2 regions of the Klebsiella sp. KE9456 genome follow, and region 1 is predicted to be linked to the other one. Evidence: predicted binding sites of a transcription regulator. Region 1 holds the regulator's gene; the other holds the start of a gene.

Region 1 (5,790 bases):
ATTCACGCGACCAGAGGACGCCATGGATAAGACTACTTCGCAACAAATGTTAGCGCATGCTGAAAAGCTCTGTGCACAACGTGGCGTACGCCTGACCCCTCAGCGCCTTGAAGTGTTGCGTTTGATGAGCCTGCAGCAAGGGGCTATCAGCGCCTACGATCTGCTCGATCTGCTCCGGGAAACAGAACCGCAGGCCAAACCGCCAACGGTATACCGGGCGCTGGAGTTTTTGCTGGAGCAGGGACTCGTGCACAAGGTGGAATCCACCAACAGCTATGTGCTGTGTCACCTTTTCGATCAGCCAACCCACAGCTCAGCGATGTTTATCTGCGACCGCTGCGGTGGCGTCAAAGAAGAGTGTGCGGAAGGTGTAGAAGATATTATGCATTCCCTGGCGGCGAAAATGGGCTTCGCTCTGCGCCACAATGTGATTGAAGCTCACGGCCTGTGTGCCGCCTGCGTTGAAGTCGAAGCCTGCAGCACGCCGGGGCACTGCCATCACGATCACACCATACAGATTAAAAAGAAAGCCCGCTGAGGGGTGAGCCGCAGCGGGAATCAAGGCTGACGGTACCTCCGGATACCGTCAAGGCAGGCACTAACAGTGGGTTAAAACACGACGCTTTCGCTACCAGCGATAATCGTTACGGGTTTCCCACTCCGTGACCTCTTTCTCGGCCTGGTCTTTGGCGTAGCCATAACGTTCCTGAATCTTACCGACAAGCTGGTCACGTTTACCCTCGATGACGGTCATATCGTCGTCGGTCAGTTTGCCCCATTGTTCTTTTGCTTTACCTTTCAACTGTTTCCAGTTACCGCCGATTTCGTCTTTATTCATCATGCAATCCTCATCGTTCGGTGAATGAACAGCCCGTTATGGGCCGGGCATGACTTAACTATAGATGAGTATTCTGAGTAGAATTTATTATTCAGAATCTTTAACCAGCAGACAAATAAAACCCGCTACGAAAACCAGGTTCCATACCGCCAGTGTCGCCGCCAGATGAGCGCCAGCGACGCCCCGCGCAGGGCAAGAAAAACCGTCAGCGCCAGCCACAAACCGTGATTCCCGAGAACCGGTAGCGTTAACAGCGTCAGGGCAAATCCCGCCGCCGCCACAACCATACTATTACGCATCTCCGCCCCGCGCGTCGCGCCGATAAACATACCGTCCAGCAAATAGCACCAGACACCAATCACCGGCAGTATCGTCTGCCAGATGAGATAGCGGTCGGCCAGTTGCTGCAATGAAGGCAGAGACGTCAACACGCTGATGATCTGCTCACCGGCAAGGCTGTAAATCAGCGTAAACGCCAGCGCCACCATCCCTGACTGGCGACAGGCCGCACGCCAGACGACAAGCAGTTGACCGTCATCGCGCGCGCCGTAGGCCTGCCCGGAATGGGCTTCAACGGCATAGGCGAAACCATCCAGTGCGTAGGCGGTAAAGGTCAGCATAGTCATCAGTACCGCATTGACCGCCACCACATCGGCGCCGAGACGGGCCCCGAATACTGTCACCGCCCCGAAGCAAAGCTGTAGCAGCAGCGAACGCAGCATGATGTCGCGATTTAACGCCAGCAAACGGCGTATGTCGCCACGCCAGGCGTTTTTCAACATCGACAGGGGAACGCCACGCAGCGCCAGCACGCGTCTCACCATTAACAGTCCAATAAAGAAGGTGGCGTATTCTGCCGTGACCGTCGCCAGCGCCGCTCCCTGAACATTCATATGCAGGCCGATCACCAACCATAAATCGAGCGCAATGTTAAGAACATTGCCGACCACCAGCAGGATCACCGGCGCCCGGGCATACTGCACACCAAGCAGCCAGCCCAGCAGGACCAGATTCGCCAGCGAGGCGGGCGCGCTTAGCCAACGAATCTCAAGAAAGTGCCGGGCCTGTACGAGCACAGATTCACTGCCGCCGACAATATGTAGCGCCAGATTGATTAACGGCCCCCTGAAGAGGACGATCGCTACCCCGGCGGCCAGCGCCAGAACAATCGGCTGCACCAGCGCGCGCGCCAGCCGCTGCGAATCGTTTGCGCCAAATGCCTGCGCCGTCAGTCCGGTAGTGCTCATGCGCAGAAACAGAAGCAGCATAAAAAGGAAGCTGGTGGCCGTTGCGCCAACCGCCACGCCTGCCAGATAAACTGGGCTGTCGAGGTGACCAATAACGGCGGTATCCACCAGTCCCAACAGCGGAACGGTGATATTGGAGAAGATCATCGGTAACGCTAAGCGCCACAGGGCTCTGTCAGCAGAGTTAAAAAGCATGGAAGAGGAGCCTGAATGGAAGTAAACGACGCAGCATCATGCATCAGCGGATAATGCTGCGGAATGGCGAGGTTATTGCCAGTTGCCGTTGCGGATAACGCCGACAGCCAGGCCTTCAATGGTAAAACTTTGTTCGCGCAGATCGACCACGATCGGGGAAAATTCGCTATTTTCAGGCAGCAGCTCAACGACGTTGCCCTGCTTTTTCAGCCGCTTCACGGTGACTTCTTCGTCAATGCGCGCCACAACCACCTGACCGTTGCGCACATCCTGCGTTTTATGCACCGCCAGCAGATCGCCATCCAGAATCCCGATGTCTTTCATTGACATACCGCTGACGCGCAGCAGAAAATCGGCGCTCGGCTTAAACATGGATGGATCCACCTGATAGTGGCCTTCAATATGCTGCTGCGCCAGCAGCGGTTCACCTGCGGCAACGCGGCCAATTAGCGGCAGACCGCTCTCTTCCTCCGTCAGCAAGCGAATACCGCGAGAAGCGCCAGAAACGATCTCGATTGCGCCTTTACGCGCCAGCGCCTTCAGGTGTTCTTCCGCCGCGTTTGGGGAACGAAACCCCAAGCGCTGAGCAATCTCCGCACGCGTCGGCGGCATGCCCGTCTGGCTGATATGATCCCGAATGAGATCAAACACCTCCTGCTGCCTGGTCGTTAACGCTTTCATTCCGCCCCCTGGGTGTATATACAGTTATGCTGTGAGTATATACAGCTAACGGTGATTTTGGAACCATATTTCACACAAAAATCAGCAGTTTCTTTCCATTTTGCGAACCGATACGGCAAGAGTCAGCGATAGTTCGCCCACAACAGCATTCCCCAGGTCATCAGCGCGATAATAATCGCCAGCAGAACCGCCGCGGACCCCAGATCTTTCGCCCGTCCCGAAAGGACGTGACGCTCAGGACCAATACGGTCGACGACGGCTTCAATGGCGCTATTGATAATTTCAACTATCATCACGAGCAGAACCGAACCAATCAGCAGAACCCGGGTGACGGCATCGACGTCCAGCCAGCAGGCTATTGCCACGGCAATAATGGCCGCGATACCTTCCTGACGAAATGCGGCCTCGTTGATCCACGCCGCGCGAAATCCTTTACAGGAATACCCTGCGGCTTTAATAATTCGGGTTAACCCGGTGGTATTATTGGCCATCAAACGAACCTTTTAATGTAAATAACGCCAATGAGTGTACGCGTTTGCCGCGTTACACCGGAAATTTTGCGCACTTTCTGTTATTCTTGCCGCGCATTTGCATGATTAACCAGGGGCTTCATATCGTCTATGTCTGGCTGGCAACGAATTTACTATAAATTACTGAATTTACCATTAAGGGTGCTGGTAAAAAGCAAGTCTATTCCGGCGCAACCTGCCGAGGAATTAGGCCTGGATACCTCGCGCCCTATTATGTACGTCCTGCCTTACAATTCGAAGGCGGACCTGCTGACGCTACGCGCTCAGTGTCTGGCACATGAGTTACCCGATCCTCTGGAGCCGCTGGAAATCGATGGCTCTCTGCTTCCGCGCTATGTATTTATCCACGGCGGCCCGCGCGTATTTACCTATTACACGCCAAAGGAAGAGTCCATCAAGCTGTTCCATGACTATCTGGACCTGCACCGTAATCATCCCGATCTGGATGTACAGATGGTGCCAGTTTCAGTGATGTTCGGTCGTGCTCCGGGGCGCGAAAAGGGAGAAGAAAACCCGCCTTTACGTATGCTCAACGGCGTGCAGAAATTCTTTGCCGTCTCCTGGCTGGGACGCGACAGCTTTGTGCGTTTCTCGCCTTCGGTCTCTCTACGTAAGATGGCGGACGAGCACGGCACCGACAAAATTATCGCTCAGAAACTGGCCCGCGTGGCGCGCATGCACTTTGCCCGCCAGCGTCTGGCAGCCGTCGGGCCGCGTCTGCCAGCCCGTCAGGATCTGTTCAATAAACTGCTGGCGTCAAAAGCCATTGCCCGCGCGGTGGAAGATGAAGCACGCAGCAAGAAAATCTCCCATGAAAAAGCGCAGCAAAACGCCATCGCGCTGATGGAAGAGATTGCCGCCAACTTCTCCTACGAGATGATCCGTCTGACCGACCGTATTCTGGGCTTTACCTGGAACCGTCTCTATCAAGGGATTAACGTCCATAACGCCGAGCGCGTTCGTCAGCTGGCGCACGACGGGCATGAAATTGTCTATGTGCCCTGCCACCGCAGCCACATGGACTATCTGCTGCTCTCCTACGTGCTGTATCACCAGGGGCTGGTGCCGCCGCATATCGCCGCCGGCATCAACCTGAACTTCTGGCCTGCGGGCCCGATTTTCCGCCGCCTGGGCGCGTTCTTTATTCGCCGTACCTTTAAGGGCAATAAGCTCTACTCCACCGTCTTTCGCGAATACCTGGGCGAGCTGTTCAGCCGCGGCTATTCCGTGGAATATTTCGTGGAGGGCGGTCGTTCGCGTACCGGTCGTCTGCTGGATCCGAAAACCGGCACCCTGTCGATGACCATCCAGGCGATGCTGCGTGGCGGTAATCGTCCTATCACGCTGGTGCCGATTTATATCGGCTACGAACATGTGATGGAGGTCGGGACCTACGCCAAAGAGCTGCGCGGCGCAACGAAAGAGAAAGAAAACCTGCCGCAGATGCTGCGCGGATTAAGCAAACTGCGTAATCTCGGTCAGGGTTACGTGAACTTCGGCGAGCCGCTGCCGCTGATGAGCTACCTGAACCAGCATGTACCTGAATGGCGCGAGTCTATCGATCCTATCGAAGCCGTTCGTCCATCGTGGCTCACACCGACGGTGAATAACATCGCTTCGGATCTGATGGTGCGGATTAACAATGCCGGTGCGGCAAACGCCATGAACCTGTGCTGCACCGCGCTGCTCGCGTCGCGTCAGCGTTCCCTGACCCGCAAGCAGTTAACCGAACAGCTGGAGTGCTATCTTGCCCTGCTGCGCAATGTGCCCTATTCAACGGATGCGACCACGCCTGCGGTCTCGGCCAGCGCTCTTATCGACCACGCGCTGCAAATGAACAAGTTTGAAGTCGAGAAAGACACCATTGGCGATATCATCATTTTGCCGCGCGAACAGGCGGTACTGATGACCTACTATCGTAACAATATCGCCCATATGCTGGTTATGCCGTCGCTGTTAGCCGCCATCGTCACCCAGCATCGTCATATTACCCGCGCAGAAATATTGCGCCACGTCGAGATGTTCTATCCGTTCCTCAAGGCCGAGCTGTTCCTGCGCTGGGAGATAGCCGAGCTGGCGGGCGTTGTCGATGCGCTGATTGCCGAAATGCAGCGTCAGAGTCTGATCGTCGTGAATGGCGATGATGTAAGCGTGAACCCTTCTCATGCTCGCGCGCTACAACTGCTGGCCGCAGGCGCGCGCGAAACGCTACAGCGCTACGCGATTACCTTCTGGCTGCTGAGCGCCAACCCGGCAATCAACCGCAGTTCGCTGGAGAAAGAGAGCCGTACCGTCGCGC
Region 2 (5,790 bases), on a different contig from region 1:
GTTTTGCCAGACCCATTGGCACCACTGCTTCAGGATCGCTTCATCGTCGATTTGCAGGTTGTCTTCATACTCGCTGTAGATAGCCTGGGCAGAAAGTTCGGGTTCCATCTCCTGGAAGTCAGCAAGTGATTCCCGCTCGCCAACCAGAATAACTTTCAGATTAAGCGGCATGGAGGGAATGCTCGCCGGAAGGGGGCGGGATTCATTGTTTGACAGCCAGTCAAAGCGTTGACGGGCAATCATATTTTTTAGCCGCATCCATAACAGCGGCTGTGCCAGCAGTGCACGCAGGGAGAGAATCAATACACCGCCATTGGCACGATGAACCAGACCGGGTTGTAGCGTGATTTCACCGTTAAACTGGCGTACGCAGCCAAAGAGCTGCTCCGATTCAATCCAGTCTGCGGATTCGACCGTTCCGCTGCTTGCAAAGTTATCTTCCGCCGTTTGCGGCGGAGTAAGTGTTATTCTGCCGCCGTCAACCTGATAGCGCACACCATAAAGTGCGTCTGACGGATGATGTAAAGTTCGGGTTTCGTCCACTAACCACTGCAGATATTCTGGCTCTTCCGGGGCTTTAACCAACATAAACGATGAAATGGCTGGAGTGACCAGAAGTTGCTCCAGGGCATAGAATAAACGAGGTTGCAGTTCACCGCTGAGGGATGTCTCCGCTTGCGCCAGGTCGGTTTGTGCAAACAGCGCCTGATAACTTTCCGTATCAGGTGCAAGGTCTTTTCGGGTAAGTTTCGTAATGGTCAAAATCGCTGTTTTTAGTCAGATGTAAAACCGGCGATTATACATTATGCAGCGCCTGAGCACACGGGGGATCGCGATTGTCACGGTGATAACGAACCTACCCACTTCACGAAAGATGATTTATTCTCAGCACATCAAGAAAAAGCTGATATCCTGAAACGAGTTACACGGTCACATTGAGATCGCAATGAAATATCAACAACTGGAAAATCTTGAAAGCGGCTGGAAATGGGCATATCTGGTAAAAAAACACCGGGAAGGTGAACTTATTACCCGTTACATTGAAGCCAGCGCTGCACAAGCTGCGGTCGATGTATTACTGACGCTCGAAAATGAACCCGTGCAGGTGAATACCTGGATTGAGCAGCATATGAGTCCTGCGTTAGTCAACCGCATGAAGCAGACCATTCGCGCCCGACGCAAGCGTCATTTTAATGCGGAGCATCAGCATACGCGTAAAAAATCTATAGACCTGGAGTTTATGGTCTGGCAGCGTCTTGCTGGCCTTGCGCAAAGGCGGGGTAAGACTTTGTCGGAAACAATTGTGCAACTGATTGAAGATGCTGAACATAAAGAGAAGTATGCCAGCACAATGTCCAGTCTGAAGCATGATCTGCAACGGCTGTTAGGCAAAGAGTGATGTTATAGAGCGGGCGCCGGGCTCATTGTTCTTTGGCGCTGATACTTGTATTAACGTAAAAAAAACCCCGCATCAGCGGGGTTTTTTGACAGTATAACTTAAGCCTGCGGCTGAGTTACGACTTCTTTATAACCTTTAACTTCGATCTCTACACGACGATCCGGAGCCAGGCAGTCAATCAGCGCTGCACGTGCTTTCACGTTGTCACAGGTGTTGCCAGTAACTGGATTGGCTTCACCCATACCGCGGGCGGAGATTTTGCTAGCCGGGATACCTTTAGAAACCAGGTAATCAACAACGGACTGAGCACGTTTCTCAGACAGTTTCTGGTTGTAGGCATCAGAACCGATACGGTCGGTATAACCCAGAACCACTGCAGCACCGTCTTTCGGATCCATGTTGCTCAGCTGGGTGTACAGCTGATCCAGAGCCTGCTGGCCTTCTGGTTTCAGCGTTGCTTTGTTGAAGTTGAACAGTACGTCAGACTTCAGGGTGAAGTGCTTGGTGGTTACTTCAGGCGCTGGAGCCGGAGCCGGAGCTACGACCGGAGCAACATCATCCTGACCGAAGCGGTAGGAAACGCCAAGGCTCAGCATGCCGTTATCAGGACGGGCACCAACGGTACCAGCGTCGCCGATGTTGTTAACCCACTGGTATTCCAGACGCGTTGCGATATCACGGGTAACGGCCCACTCTAAGCCGCCAGCGAATACCGGGGAAACGCCAGTATCATGTTCGTTACGAGAAACACCGGTAGACGCGTAGTTGCCTTTGGCGTCAGCGCGCCAGACCATACCACCCAGACGGGTGTAGATATCCAGATCGTCAGTGATCGGGTAACCCAGTTTAGCGGTCAGTTGAACGCCCTGAGCTTTGAAAGCACCGTTATCAACGCTGCCTTTGTATTCCATGCGGCCCAGCCAGTCATAACCCATTTCGAAACCGAGGTACGGGTTAACCTGGTAACCACCAAACGCACCAGCACCCAGCTGGCTGTTATGGGTCGGGCCGTTATTGCCCTGGAAACCGTTACCGTAAAAACCGGTGTCGTGATACTGGGACCAGCCCAGCTTAGCACCTGCATACCAGGTGTTATCTTTCGGAGCGGCCTGCGCTACGGTAGCGAAGCCAGCCAGTGCCACTGCAATCGCGATAGCTGTCTTTTTCATTTTTTGCGCCTCATTATCATCCAAAATTCGCCATGAAAGTACAAAAGACCTCACGGTTAAATCCTTCACCCGGGGCATGACTTGTTGTTAACTATGCTGATACATGCCAATACATGCAGCGTCAGCCGATCACCCCTGGCGATGTAAAGTCTACAACTTAGTTAGAAACTTACAAGTGTGAACTCCGTCAGGCATATGAAAAAAAAGGGTTGTGTAGGTAATGTTTAATAAATAAGGTTGAATTTAATCAAACAAAAAGTGTCGCGAGACCGCATCAGACAGGCATTTTAACAAAAACGTAAATCAAAAAAGCAAGCCTCGTGCCAGGATAAAAAAAGTTCCAGGATTAATCCTAAATTAACTTAATGATATAGATTTGAGTGAATTTTTAACCCAGAAAATTGTCTCTCCGGCTGGCTGTTATTACTGACTGGACGCATGATGAACCCCATGGCGTGCCCTTCTTCTGCAGCGGCAACCAGTTGCTCGTGCTCTTCAATGCTAAGTTCGTCTGACAGCCAGCCAATGACCACACTGTAATTCCCGGTACGCAGTGCCCGAATCATGGATTCAAGTGCGTTATGAGGCGATAGTTGGCTGATCTGCATAACCTTTGATAGCGGCAAACCGGAGGACTGTACCCATTCACGGCTTAGCTTTTGCCGGGGCGTTAGCCAGAGTTGCCAGCGCGATTGTTGCCCAAGCTGCTGTAATAAAGGAAGCAAGAGTAGTTGCGTCATCATGGGTTGATCTTCGCGATAGACTATTTCACTGATCAGCCCGTTAGCGGGTTGTTCGACAGCGTCATGAGAACGACGACATACGGTAGTAGAAGTCAGTGGTAAACGATTTGCGTGCGCTGAAGTAAACATAGTCTATCCCGCCTGTGGGTTACTGTATGCATATACAGTATATGCGGATGGTGAAAAGATCAACCTTATTTTTGTTCTGCTGTGCAAAATTTGCGCTTCATGTCGTGACGACTGAGTGCCCGTTACAATGTGATGTCCACAGTTGTTGAATGTGAATTCATCGTTGCTAATATTGTACGTTGAGTGATGTTATTCTCGATTCTGCTGCTGAATATCCTGCTCATTTTTGTTATTTATATTAATAAAAGAGCGACGTTTGCCTGAGAGAGGCATCATCAGCAGGAAATTTCCTGAAAGCATCTCGCAAAAAAGTAATCTGGTTAAGATGAATACAGGATTCCTGTTGCTGCACAGAGAAAAGTCACTTATTTTCTTGATTAATGGATTCGTTAATCAAATTTTACTGCTATACGCAGAATCATTCGGGATGCATCGTGACCGCGAGCAACACACTCTTCGGAAGCACAGATAAGGATGTGATCGGGTAACGTGCAAACAACAAAGAAACGATTTGAAGGGATATATATATTTACATGATTAATAAGGGAATAATCATGAAGAAAACTTCGTCTCAAAGGATACATCAGTTCAGGGAGTGCTTATCCCCTCTTGGGATAATAAGTTGTCGGCCTTTATTTGGCGGCTATAGTTTGTCGATAGATAATACGGTTTTTGCCATGATGACGGAGGGCGAAATCTATCTTCGGGTCTGTGAGCAGAGCGTTGAGTACCGTGTTGAACATAAGAGCCCGCTTTTGGTCATCCGGAAGAATGGTCGGCTAACTGCGCTAAAATATTATCATATAAACGAAGCGCTTTGGGATGATAAAGAAATGCTGTACCAACTGTCGGCTTTTTCATTGCAGACAGCGCGGAATGAAAAGCAACAATTGCGCAATTCAGGAAGATTAAAAAACTTGCCAAATATTAGTTTCCATATGGAACTACAGTTGATTAATGTCGGTATAACGGATGAGCAAACGCTACGTGAGATTGGCGCGAAAGAAGCCTGGCTGAAACTGCTAAAAACGAATAAAGCGCTGACGGTTAAAGTGCTTTATTCGTTAGAAGGCGCGGTTGCGGGCGTGCATGTCGCCGCACTCCCTGTACAGCGTCGACAGGAGCTTAAGGAGTGGGCGACCAAACATCAGCGCAAGCGGGATATTTACTCAGTTTGTACTTTGACCTGATGCCGTAGCCGACAGATTTCAGGCAGTAATGCCAGAAGTAAACCGATCTGCTGAAGTACTAAAGATTCTTTGCTGTCGGCGCGAGGTTCGATATGTTGGATCCGAGTCTGCAGGTTTGCCAAAGCTTGCTGGACTCGGTACTCATCGGCGGGAGTGTGATGCAAAGCATCATCAACATAACAAACGGCATCATCCAGTAGCGCCAGCATATCTGGCGTTGTCAGTTTTTCTCGATGGGCGCCGAGAGCCGAAATATAACTGGTAAATGTATGATTCAGGCACAATAAACGAAAGGCGATTTCTCGCATTGCGGCGTCCGCTCTCGGTTCGGTGGATAAATTTGATATTACCGATGCCAGCTCACCATCCCGGTTGTGCGCAGCTCGTCGCGCGATACGATAGGCAAGGCGATTATCCCGTCCCTGGTGATATTGCTCAAGAATAGCATCCAGATACCGGCAGTTGGCGTTAATTGCCTGCTCAAGCACGCGTGGCAAATTGCGGAATTTCCAGTCGGGCCAAATGAAGCTGACGGCCGCCCAGGCGATGGCGCAGCCGATAAGCGTGTCCACTATACGCGGTAGGGCAACTTCAAAGCCTTCCCCCAGTAGGTTAAAGCACAGCAGGACCAGCAGCGTGATGAACATTGTCGCGTGGGCGTATTGTACATTACGGAAAGCAAAGAACAGCACGCCGGTCAAAACAATCAACAGCAACTGGCCTTCAATGGACGGGACAAGCAGAAGTACTGGCAGGCCTATCGCCACGCCAATCAGGGTACCGATTATCCTGAGCGCCAGCCGGTGGCGAGTGGCGTTATAGTTTGGCTGGCAAACAAACAAACTGGTCAATAATATCCAGTAGCCATGGTTCAGGCCGGTAAGCTGGATAAAAGCGTAACCCGTGCACAGCACGAATGACATCCGAACCGCATGACGAAACAGGGCAGACTCCGGGGACATATTACTGCGTAACCGCAGCCAGATATCACTAAACCCATTAGGTTGATCGTCTGCCAGCAGATTTTCTGTACTGGCGCCGGGCTGAACGATCGTTTGGGAGGACTCAATGGTTGCCAGTTGTGCATCAATAGCCCGCAGATTATTGAGCAAAAAGCCCAGAGCCTTGACTTGTTCTTCTGGTGCTCCGCTAGCCCGGAC

The links. Region 1 encodes LexA, which represses DNA repair genes until DNA is damaged. Its sites were predicted from a motif close to TNCTGTATGTACATACAGNA; they were not measured.
Region 2: sulA (SOS-induced cell division inhibitor SulA) is a predicted target of LexA. The motif match lies at 3,461-3,480, and genes of this name have one in related genera.

Annotation. Positions count from the first base shown of each region.
Region 1 covers NZ_JBDYQK010000025.1:38,429-44,218, reverse strand. The annotation lists gene zur (zinc uptake transcriptional repressor Zur) at 23-538, shown strand; gene ABK821_RS21285 (CsbD family protein) at 629-838, opposite strand; gene dinF (MATE family efflux transporter DinF) at 964-2,280, opposite strand; gene lexA (transcriptional repressor LexA) at 2,353-2,961, opposite strand; gene ABK821_RS21270 (diacylglycerol kinase) at 3,084-3,452, opposite strand; gene plsB (glycerol-3-phosphate 1-O-acyltransferase PlsB) at 3,582-5,790, shown strand, end outside.
Region 2 covers NZ_JBDYQK010000006.1:123,473-129,262, forward strand. The annotation lists gene ABK821_RS08040 (AAA family ATPase) at 1-762, opposite strand, end outside; gene matP (macrodomain Ter protein MatP) at 947-1,399, shown strand; gene ompA (porin OmpA) at 1,498-2,568, opposite strand; gene sulA (SOS-induced cell division inhibitor SulA) at 2,931-3,440, opposite strand; gene ABK821_RS08060 (TfoX/Sxy family DNA transformation protein) at 3,995-4,630, shown strand; gene yccS (YccS family putative transporter) at 4,606-5,790, opposite strand, start outside.